Regions from separate parts of the Neobittarella massiliensis (ex Bilen et al. 2018) genome, predicted to be linked through region 2. Evidence: riboswitches for the same ligand, from Rfam matches in the RefSeq annotation. Region 2 holds a riboswitch; the other holds the start of a gene.
The links. A riboswitch is a leader RNA that binds a small molecule or an ion and turns the genes downstream of it on or off. The one in region 2 is predicted to bind cobalamin.
Positions count from the first base shown of each region.

Region 1: another riboswitch for cobalamin. It lies ahead of H8K20_RS11525 (energy-coupling factor ABC transporter permease); the one in region 2 lies ahead of cbiD (cobalt-precorrin-5B (C(1))-methyltransferase CbiD).

Region 1 is NZ_JACOGI010000002.1:520,722-525,936, forward strand. It holds gene pdxR (MocR-like pyridoxine biosynthesis transcription factor PdxR) at 1-408, shown strand, start outside; gene H8K20_RS11515 (hypothetical protein) at 528-971, shown strand; gene H8K20_RS11520 (Na/Pi cotransporter family protein) at 1,252-2,880, shown strand; cobalamin riboswitch at 2,965-3,161, shown strand; gene H8K20_RS11525 (energy-coupling factor ABC transporter permease) at 3,418-4,164, shown strand; gene H8K20_RS11530 (energy-coupling factor ABC transporter substrate-binding protein) at 4,168-4,494, shown strand; gene cbiQ (cobalt ECF transporter T component CbiQ) at 4,568-5,215, shown strand, end outside.
Region 2 is NZ_JACOGI010000001.1:1,011,081-1,016,295, forward strand. It holds gene asnS (asparagine--tRNA ligase) at 1-353, shown strand, start outside; gene H8K20_RS04645 (aspartate aminotransferase type Ic) at 756-2,057, shown strand; cobalamin riboswitch at 2,867-3,050, shown strand; gene cbiD (cobalt-precorrin-5B (C(1))-methyltransferase CbiD) at 3,232-4,359, shown strand; gene cobI (precorrin-2 C(20)-methyltransferase) at 4,356-5,042, shown strand; gene cobM (precorrin-4 C(11)-methyltransferase) at 5,039-5,215, shown strand, end outside.

The DNA.
Region 1 (5,215 bases), on a different contig from region 2:
CAGCAGTTCGACGATCATCCCGCCTCGGTGCCGATCATCGAGCAAAAAGTGCTGCAGTTGTTTTTGGGCTCCGAGCAGTGGGAGGCCCACCTGCGCCGCGCCTGTACCGCCAACCGCAAAAAGCACGACCTGCTCATCCAGTGCCTTAAAGAAGCGCTGCCCCACTTTACCATCCACGGCGAAAATGCCGGCCTGCACATCCTGCTGCAGGCCCCGCCGCCACTGGGCGAAAATACGCTGATCAGCCGCGCGCGGGAACAAGGCGTGCGGGTGTACCCGGTCTCCCGCTACTGGATGAATAGGCAGCGCTACAGCGGCGATATGGTCCTGTTGGGCTTTGGCAGTCTCACCGAGCAGCAGATACGCCAAGGCGTCGCCCGGCTGGCCCAGGCGTGGGGCGGGCAGTAGCTCTGGCAGCATGCCGCCCGCCCGGGGGCCGGCGCGCACCGCCTATGCCCCCTGCGCATACAATGTAAGGACGACTCTGTTTCTATCGCCACTATACCGTAAAGGAGAGACCGTCCACTATGAACAATCTTATCATGAATTCCTGCTGGTGCCCCGGCCCCGGCGGCGGTCCGGCTTATTTCTCCGGCGCTGTAGCCACCTTCGACGATTTCTGTATCGACGATAACCGCACCTGCAGCATCACCCAAACGGCAGATATGCAGGGCTATGACCAGTACGACCCGCTGCTGCCGATCACCGGCGGCCGCCGCATTCGCTGGGGCTACATCCTGCGCAAGATAGAGGGTCCGCACATCTTGCTGCAGGCTCGGTTCTACAGCGCCTCCGGCGCCGTGCTCGACACCCAGCAAGAAGATATCGGCTGCAAAGTCACCGCCAAATTCCAGCGCCAAATGGCCACCTTCACCGCTCCCCGCGGCGCGGCCAAGGTCCAGCTGTCGCTGCACTTTGCCGGCAAGGTGACCGCCTGCACCTTCTATGCCCCCATGGCCTACTACTGCTGACCTGTGCTGCCCCCGGTTATATTGCCAGTATAATAGAGCGCCCGCTCATGGGCGCTCTATTTATCATACCAAAATTGCCGTCATTTTTATGGCCATTGATCTAAAATAAACGATCGCTTCTCGCCCACAGTGCCAAAGTAGCGCGCCGAAATTCCGCGATTTTTGTAACTTTTTGGCCTGACCCCATTGTATTTGTCACCGCAAAACAGTATCATAAATTTGTACGCGTGTGTAAAATTTGGGTAAAAGATCTGTAAAGTGCAGACATTGGGTGAACACAATGGGTTTAGACGATCTACTTCTTCTCCTGGGGGGCCTGGGCTCCTTTTTGTTCGGCATGAAATACATGGGCGATGGGCTCGAGGCCTCGGCCGGCCCCAAGATGAGCGCGCTGATGGAAAAGCTCACCCGCACCCCCATCCGCGGCTTTTTGCTGGGTATGCTGGTCACGGTGGCCATCCAGTCCTCGTCGGCCACCACCGTCATGGTCATGGGCTTTATCAATGCCGGCATCCTCACGCTGGCTCAGGGCACCGGCGTCATCATCGGCGCCAACATCGGCACCACCATCACCAGCGTGCTCATCGCACTGGATATCTCGGCCATCGCCCCGTTTTGCATCTTTGCCGGTGCCGTAGCCATGCTCTACTGCAAAAAAAATCTCCACAAGCACATCGGCCAGGTGGTGTTGGGCTTCGGCCTTTTGTTCCAGGGCCTGCACACCATGAGCGGAGCCATGGGCGGCCTCAAAGATGTGCCCGCCTTTCAGTCGTTCATCACCACCGCTAAAAATCCGGTGGTGGGTCTCCTGGTGGGCGTGGTGCTCTGTGCGGTCATCCAGTCCTCTTCGGCGGCAGTCGGCGTGCTGCAGGCATTGGCCTCACAGGGGCTCATGCCGCTGCACTTTGCTTCTTTTCTCATCTGCGGCATCAATATCGGCTCATCGGTACCGCCGTTTTTGTCGGCCATCAACGCCAAAAACAACGCCAAGCGCGCCGCCTGCGTCTACTTTATCTACAATGTAGTGGGCGCCATCATCTTCGTGCCCATCACCATTTTTACCCCCTTTACCCAAACGATCGAGTCCATCACCTCGGTGCCCATGGTACAGGTCTCGCTCTGTCACATCATCTTTAAGGTGGTCACTGCGGTGGTGCTGCTGCCCTTTACCAACACCATCGTCAAGCTCTCCTACATCTTCGTGCCCAAAAAGGTGCATGAGGACGAACGCCGCCTGCTGTATATCGACAAAAACCTCGCCACCTCGCCCAATGTCATGGCTGCTCAGGTGCAAAAAGAAGTAGAGCGCATGGGCCAGATCGCCCGTGCCAACTTCGTCCGCGCCGCCGAGGGGCTTCTCAAAAACGATGTCAGTCAGGCCAGCTTTATCCGCGACCAGGAGGATCTGATCGACTACCTCAAACACAGCATTACCGAGTTTTTGGTCCAGGCGACCCGACAGGAGCTGCCGGCGCCGGTCTCGCTGTATGTCAGCCGTATCTTTCACGTAGTCAGCGACATCGAGCGCATCGGCGACCACTCGCTCAACCTGCTCGAGCGCACCGAGATGTTCGTCGACCGGGGGCTGCTCTACTCGGCCAAAGCCATCGACGAGATCGAGGCCATCTACGAGACCGACCTCTACCTCTTCGACCGCTCTATCGGCGCCTTCCGCCGCCAGAGCCTTACCGACAGTGAGGAGGGCCAGCTGCACGATCTCGAGGAGACGGTGGACATGCTGGTGCTGCAGTCGCAAGATAACCACGTGGTGCGCCTGCGCCAGCACCAGTGCAGCACCGAGTCGGGGCTGGTATTCGACGAGGTGTTAAACGACCTCGAGCGCATCGGCGACCACTCCTTCAACATCGCTCAGGCCGCCAAGAGCGGCAAACCGGTGCGGGCCATCTAACTTTGCTTGCCACCGGCAGTTGACAAACTCTGGCAAATCGTGTACCATCAGCCTATAAACTGGTCTATTTGGGCCGGTGTTTACAAAAATTTAACAAAGTGGGGTCTGCTTGCGCCGCTGCGGCGAGAGCAGATAATAGGGAAACGGGTGTAAATCCCGTGCGGTCCCGCCGCTGTGAGAACCGAGCTGTCCGGAACATGCCACTGCCCCTGTCGGGGCGGGAAGGCCCGCCCAGCGCCCGAGGTTCGAGCCAGAAGACCTGCCCCATTTTTGTGCAGCACGCAGGATCTACGGTCGATAGGTCAGGTGTCACACGGCAGAGAGGGCCGCGCCTTGCCCCTCTCTCCGTCTTGATATGCCTGTCTTTTGCACCCGCAGAAGACAGGCTTTTTTGTCGGTCCCCCACCCGGGGCGCACCGGCTGTCGGGCTGCACCCACCTTGGCCGCACACCAGTGTCGCAGCCATCGGCAGGGGCAGCTTTTTTATCTGTGTGCCGCCATCGGCGGCCACCAACTAAAAAGCAGGAGGAAACTGTTATGACCAAACACGAGCGCCGCTTTCTCGGCGCCACCATCGCCATCAGTCTGGTGCTGAGCTTCTCGCTCCCCGCCAGCGCCATGCACATCATGGAGGGCTTTCTCTCCAAGGGCTACTGCATCTTCTGGGGTGCTGTCTGCCTGCCGTTTTTGGCCTGGGGGCTCATATCCATCCGCCGCACCGCCCGCGACCACCGCAAAACGCTGTTGGTGCTGGTCATGTCCGGCGCCTATGCTTTCGTGCTCAGCGCACTCAAGATCCCCAGCGTCACCGGTTCCAGCTCTCACGCCACCGGCACCGGCCTGGGGGCCATCCTCTTTGGGCCGGCAGCCATGGCGGTCATCGGCTTTATCGTGCTCCTATTCCAGGCATTACTGCTGGCCCACGGCGGGCTGTCCACGCTGGGCGCCAACACCTTTTCCATGGCTATCGCCGGCCCCTTTTTGGCCTTTGGTGTGTACAAGCTGTGCTTAAAGTGTAAGGTCAACCGCAAGGTAGCTATCTTTTTGGCGGCCTTTCTGGGCGATCTGTTCACCTATGTCATCACCAGCATCCAGCTCGGTCTCGACCACCCGGCCCAGTCTGGCGGCAGTGCCGCCTCTATCGGCACCTTCCTCGGCATCTTTGCCATCACCCAGATCCCGCTGGCCGTTATCGAGGGCATCCTGACGGTGATCGCCATCATCGGTCTCGAGAGTTACGCCAAGCCCGAGCTGCGCGAGCTGGGCTATCTGTCGGAGGTGTAGAACATGAAAAAAACAGGATTACTGGTCGTTGGACTGCTGCTGGCCGCGGTGCTCATCGCCGCGGTGCCGCTACTGACTATACACAACAGCGAGTTCGGCGGGGCGGACGGCGCCGCCGAAGACGCGATCACCCAGATCGACCCCGATTACACCCCCTGGATGGAGAGCGTCATCGCCCCTCCCGGCGGCGAGACCGAGAGCCTGCTGTTCTGTCTGCAGGCCGGCCTGGGCTCGGCGGTACTGGGCTTTGGCTTCGGCTACCTCATCGCCCGCAAAAAATACCAAAAGCAAACCGGTCAGGCAGGTACTGCGGCGCAGATACAAGCTTAACCGGGGCGTACTGTGCGGCGGGGCAGCTGTTTGCCCCGCCGCCTGTCCTTGACGCAAAAGGATGGTGAGAAAAATGCTCTCGATCGACTATTACGCTCAGCAGACCGGCCTCGGCCGCTGGTGCGGCGGCTATAAGCTGGCCATCACCGTGGGCACGCTGGCCCTGTGCATCGCCACCGACTCGGCCGCCTTCTCGCTCGCGGTGCTGCTGTGTATGGCTGTGCTGGCCCTCGGCCCCGGCCGCGCCCCGGTCAAGCTGTGGGCCAAACTCATGGCTGCCCCGCTGGTATTCGTCACCATCAGCTGTGCAGTGGTGGCCCTCAGCTTTCCCACCACCCGGCAGGGGCTGATCTCACTGCCTTTTTTCTCCCGCTTCATAGCCGTCACCGCCTCCAGTCTGCACACGGCCGGCCTGCTCTTTTGTCGGGCTATGGGCGCGGTGTGCTGCCTGTATGCGCTCACCCTGACTACCCCTTCCCATCAGGTCATCGGGGTGCTGCGGCGGCTGCATGTACCGGCCCTGCTCACCGAGCTCATGAGCCTCACCTACCACTTTATCTTCGTGCTGCTCGACACCCAGTCCCGCATGCACACCGCTGCTGTATCGCGGATGGGGCAAAATGGCTTTTACATCCATCTGCGCAGTACGGCCGCCATCTTCGCCAATCTGTTTCTGGCGGCCATGGCCAAGTCCTCCTCGGTGTATAGCGCTATGGAATCA
Region 2 (5,215 bases):
TTGGCCAACCGGTGTTCGTGACCGATTACCCCAAAGAGATCAAGGCCTTTTACATGCGCCTGAACGACGACGGCAAAACGGTAGCTGCTACCGACCTGCTGGTGCCCGGCGTTGGTGAGATCATTGGCGGCAGCCAGCGCGAGGAGCGGCTGGACGTATTGCGCGAGCGGATGCAGGAGATGGGCCTTAAAGAAGAGGACTACAGCTGGTACATGGACCTGCGCCGGTTTGGCAGTGCCAAGCACGCCGGATTTGGGTTGGGCTTTGAGCGGCTGATCATGTATATCACCGGTATCCAGAATATCCGCGATGTTCTGCCGTTCCCCCGCACCACCGGTTCGGCCGAGTTTTAAAGGGCAAAATTGCCAAAGGCCAGTGGCAGCGGTTTTGCTGTTTTTGATAAGTCGTGACGCTTGCTTTTGGACGAAATCACAAATGTGCTTTCTGTAAATACACGGCTGTATTTGATACAGAGACAAAATGCAAAAAAAGAGCTTGCTTGCAGGCTCTTTTTTCTTGTGTTTTGGTGAACTTTTCCCTAAACTTTGTGTGGTTTTTGCAAAAAACGATTTTGGATACTTGCATTTTTGTGCCGTTGTCCAAAGATGTTCTGAACAGTTGATACAGCTGTGTTTTTGGGTGTAGAATAGTGCATATACTAAAGAGAGAGACCGGAGCAAAGTGGTGTGTTAGCCACTAAAATGCAGGAATTTGAATTTTTGGTTTGCAAATTTTTTGAAGGGGAGTCGAGTTTTATGGCGCAGCCATACAGCGCATTGTCGACAGAGGAGATCAAGGGGAAGCTGGAGAAGTTTTACCAGCTCTATAAAATATATCAGGGCGAAGACCTGAAACTGGATATGTCGCGCGGCAAGCCCTGCACCCAGCAGCTGGACCTGAGCATGGGCATGTACAAGGTGCTGGAAGACACCCGGGACTTTTTTAGTGAGGACGGTTTTGACTGCCGCAATTACGGGATCCTAGACGGTGTACCGGAAGCCAAGCGGCTGTTTGGAGAGCTGATGGGTGTGCCGGAGGAACAGCTGTTTATAGGTGGCAACTCCAGCCTGAACCTGATGTATGACGCGCTGGCCAAGTTTATGCTGCTGGGCAATGCCCGCAGCGAGCGCCCCTGGTGCCGGGAGGAAAAAGTGAAGTTCATCTGCCCGGTGCCGGGCTATGACCGCCATTTTGGGATCTGCGAGGAACTGGGTATTGAGATGATCAATGTGGACATGTTGCCAGATGGCCCGGATATGGATGCGGTAGAGGCGCTGGTGGCGCAGGACGCCAGCATCAAGGGCATGTGGTCGGTGCCGATGTACTCGAACCCCGAGGGGACGACCTACTCGGCGGAGACGGTGCGGCGCCTGGCGGCCATGAAGCCGGCGGCCCCTGATTTTGTGCTGATGTGGGATAATGCCTATATGGTACACCACCTGGAAAAAGAGCGCCGCGACAGCTTACCCAATATTTTGGACGTGTGCGCTGAGTACGGCAGTGAGGATATGCCGCTGGTGTTCACCTCGACTTCGAAGATATCGCTGCCCGGCTCGGGCCTGGCGATCATGGCCGGCAGCCGCCGCACTATGGCCTATATGAAAAAGCGCATTTTGGCCCAGACGATCGGCCCGGACAAGATCAACCAACTGCGGCATGTGCGATTTTTTAAAGATGTGGACGGCATTATGGCTCACATGGAAAAGCACGCCGCCATTATCCGCCCCAAGTTTGAGCTGGTGGACACGATGCTGCACCGGCACCTGGACGGCCGCGAGATCGGCCGTTGGAGCAGGCCCTACGGCGGCTATTTCGTCAGCTTTTTCACCCTGGATGGCTGTGCCAAACGGGTGGAGCAGCTGTGCGGTGACTGCGGGGTGAAGCTGACTGCGGTGGGAGCTACCTACCCGTACGGCAAGGACCCGCACGACGCCAACATCCGTATTGCCCCTACCTACCCCAGCCTGGAAGAACTGCAAAAAGCCATGGAGATCTTTTGCCTGGCGGTAAAGATCGCCTCGCTGGAACAGGCAGCTCGGGAGCGGCTGGCGGCCTGAAAGGCATAGATCACGAGAATACGACACCCCGGTGGCGACTGCGCTGCCGGGGTGTTTTTATGTGCGCTCTGTGTGCTGCAAAGTATTTTGAGGAGTGGGCTGAGCGAAAATGCGGGGCGCGGAGATGTTTAGACGCTTTTTCGGAGATTACTGAAAGAGCAATTTTTTTGGCGTGCGGCACGCAAACAGATGGCCAGGATGAGTACCATCGAATTTTTATGGGGGTGGTGGTGGGCGGCAAACGAGCGCCGACAGGATGGGGGAGATAAAGAGGCGGCCGCTGTGCGGTATGGGGCTGCCGCAGGTGTGGACTATTGGCCCGTAGTGTGGTGTGGGTGCGATCGGGTGCTGTGGACCGGGCGAAACAGGTCAGGAGGGGAGCACCGACTTGACGGTGGGCGGGAGAGATCGTGAGAACATGTTGCGATTGTGGTTGTGTTTATTTTGCAGCTTTTGTGCTGTGGCGCCACAGCGCATGATTGGATTATTGGCACAACAGTTGCTCCGGTGGGCTTGGTATACAAAAACAGATCTTTGCCCGATGAAGGGCGGTCGATCTGGCGCAGACAGGTGCTTATATTGTTGGCGCGGCGCGATGTTATTGCGAGGAAGATGCAATGACATCGAATCGAACATCTGTATTTGTATGCTGGGATAAAGTAGGGCTGATGGGGAGAGCGTTTTTTGGTGATGGGATCGCGCACCGCAGAGAGCCGAGAACCAGCACATTAAAACCGGAAACAACAGCTGTGGCGGCGGTGTGTTGGGGGGAGGAGCCGGTTTGACAGCCCTGCTTTGCATGCCGTATAATAGAGAACAGACGAGAGAGTTCACCGCTGGGTGATGAAAAGGGAAGTCAGGTGCAAGTCCTGCGCAATCCCGTTGCTGTGATGCGGAGCGCCCCCACTGTGTGCCACTGGTCCTGAAGGGCCGGGAAGGCCGGGCGGCGCGCTGATGCTGAGCCAGAAGACCTGCTCTGCTCGAGATGTCATTTTGCTGCGGAGGACAGGGAATGCCGTCGACTGGAGCGATCGCTGCGCCCGTGTGATCTTTGATACTGTGGGTGCAGCGGGCACTTGGCGATAGGCTCTCTGCCCCCCTCTGCGCGGTACAGGGTGGCAGGGAGCTTTTTTGTGCCGCCAGGCAGCGGGAGAGAGTATGGGGGTGTAGATCGGTGCGGCAGGTGATAAAAAATGGACAGGCCCTGCGCCGGGGCTACACCACCGGCAGCTGTGCCGCCGCCGCTGCGGTGGCCGCGGCTTGGCTGCTGCTGCGCGGGGAGAACCTGACCCAGGTGCAGATCACGCTGCCCGGCGGACAGACGGCCCGGCTGTCGGCCCAGGTGTGCTGGCAGCAAGACTGCACAGAGGCCCGGGTGGTTAAAGATGCCGGGGACGACCCCGATGTGACCCACGGCATGGGCATTACGGCCCAGGTACGCTGTATCCCATCCGGCATAGAGCTGCTGGGTGGGGCCGGGGTGGGCACAGTGACCCAGCCGGGGCTGCAGGTGCCGGTGGGCCAACCGGCCATAAATCCGGTGCCCCGCAGGATGATCGAGGAGAACCTGCGGCGACTGTGCGATACCTGTGCGTATAGCGGTGGACTGCAGGTGCGCATCGGCGCTGAAAACGGCGCCGAGATCGCCAGAGAGACCTTTAATCCGCGGCTTGGCATTGCGGGGGGGATCTCTATTCTGGGGACCACTGGTATCGTGGAGCCCATGAGCGAACGCGCTCTGACCGAGACCATCCACCTGCTCGTTGACCGGGCCAAACTGCGCGACCCGGAGAGAGTGGTACTTTCCCCGGGAAATTATGGGCGTGATTACTGCCTGGAAAAGCTGGGGCTAGACCTGGAAAATAGCATTAAATTTTCGAATTTCATCGGTGATACGTTGGATTACCTGGTGTATAAGAGCTTTAAACAGGCGCTGCTGGTGGGACATGTGGGAAAGCTGGTAAAGGTGGCCGGCGGAGTGATGAACACCCATTCTTCGGTGGCTGACTGCCGCATGGAGATACTGGCTGCCCACGCCGCTGCCTGTGGGGCACCGCGTGCGCTGGTACAGCAGCTGCTCTGCTGTAATACCACCGACCGCGCGGTGGAGCTGCTAGACCGGCACGCACTGACCGGACCGGTATTTGCTGTGGTGTTAGAGCGGATATGCCGGCAGATCGACTACCGCACCAAAGGGCGACTGGCAGTAGAAGTGCTGCTGTTTGGCAGTGGGCAGACGCTGCTGGCCCAGACCGATGGCGCCCAGGCGCTGGCGGCGCAGATAAGAGGAGAACACAGATGACGGGAACTTTTATTAGCGTGGGGGTAGGCCCCGGTGACCCACAGCTGCTGACATTGGCGGCGGTGGACACCATTAAGCGCTGCCGGGTGGTGGCACTGCCGGCCAGCGGTGCTGGGGACAACGCAGCAGCGCGCATTGCCGGGGCGCTGCTGGAGGGCAAAGAGCTGCTCTACTGCCCAGCCCCCATGAGCCGCGACCGCGGGCAGCTGCAGGCGGTATTTGCCCAAAACGCCGACCTGCTGGCCGGCTATTTGGAACGGGGGGAGAATGTGGCGTTTTTGACGTTGGGAGACCCCACGGTATACGCCACCCCGATGTATTTGCACCGCATTTTAAAAGAGCGGGGGTACCCCACCCGTATCGTGCCGGGGGTGCCGTCGTTTTGCGCGGCGGCGGCGGCTTTGGATATGCCGCTGTGTGAGGGGGGCGAGATGCTGCATGTGATACCTGCCTCGTACCCGGACAGCCAGCTGGCGCTGGATTACCCCGGCACCAAAGTGCTGATGAAGTCGGGGCGCAGCCTGCAGCAGATAAAAAAACAGCTGGCGGCGAGGCCGCAGCTGCGCGCGCAGGCGGTAGAGCGCTGTGGGATGCCGGGGCAGGCGCTGTATGAAGATCTAAAACAGATAGATGAAAGCGCCAGCTATTTTACAGTAGTGATCGCCAAGGAGGAGAGCCAGTGATCGATTTTGTGGGAGCGGGACCGGGGGCACCAGACCTCATCACTGTGCGGGGCCAGCAGAAGCTGGCGGCCGCCGACATCGTTATCTACGCCGGGTCGCTGGTGAACCCTGAGCTGCTAAAGAGCACCAGACCGGGATGCGAGATCTATAACAGCGCGGCCATGACGCTGGAA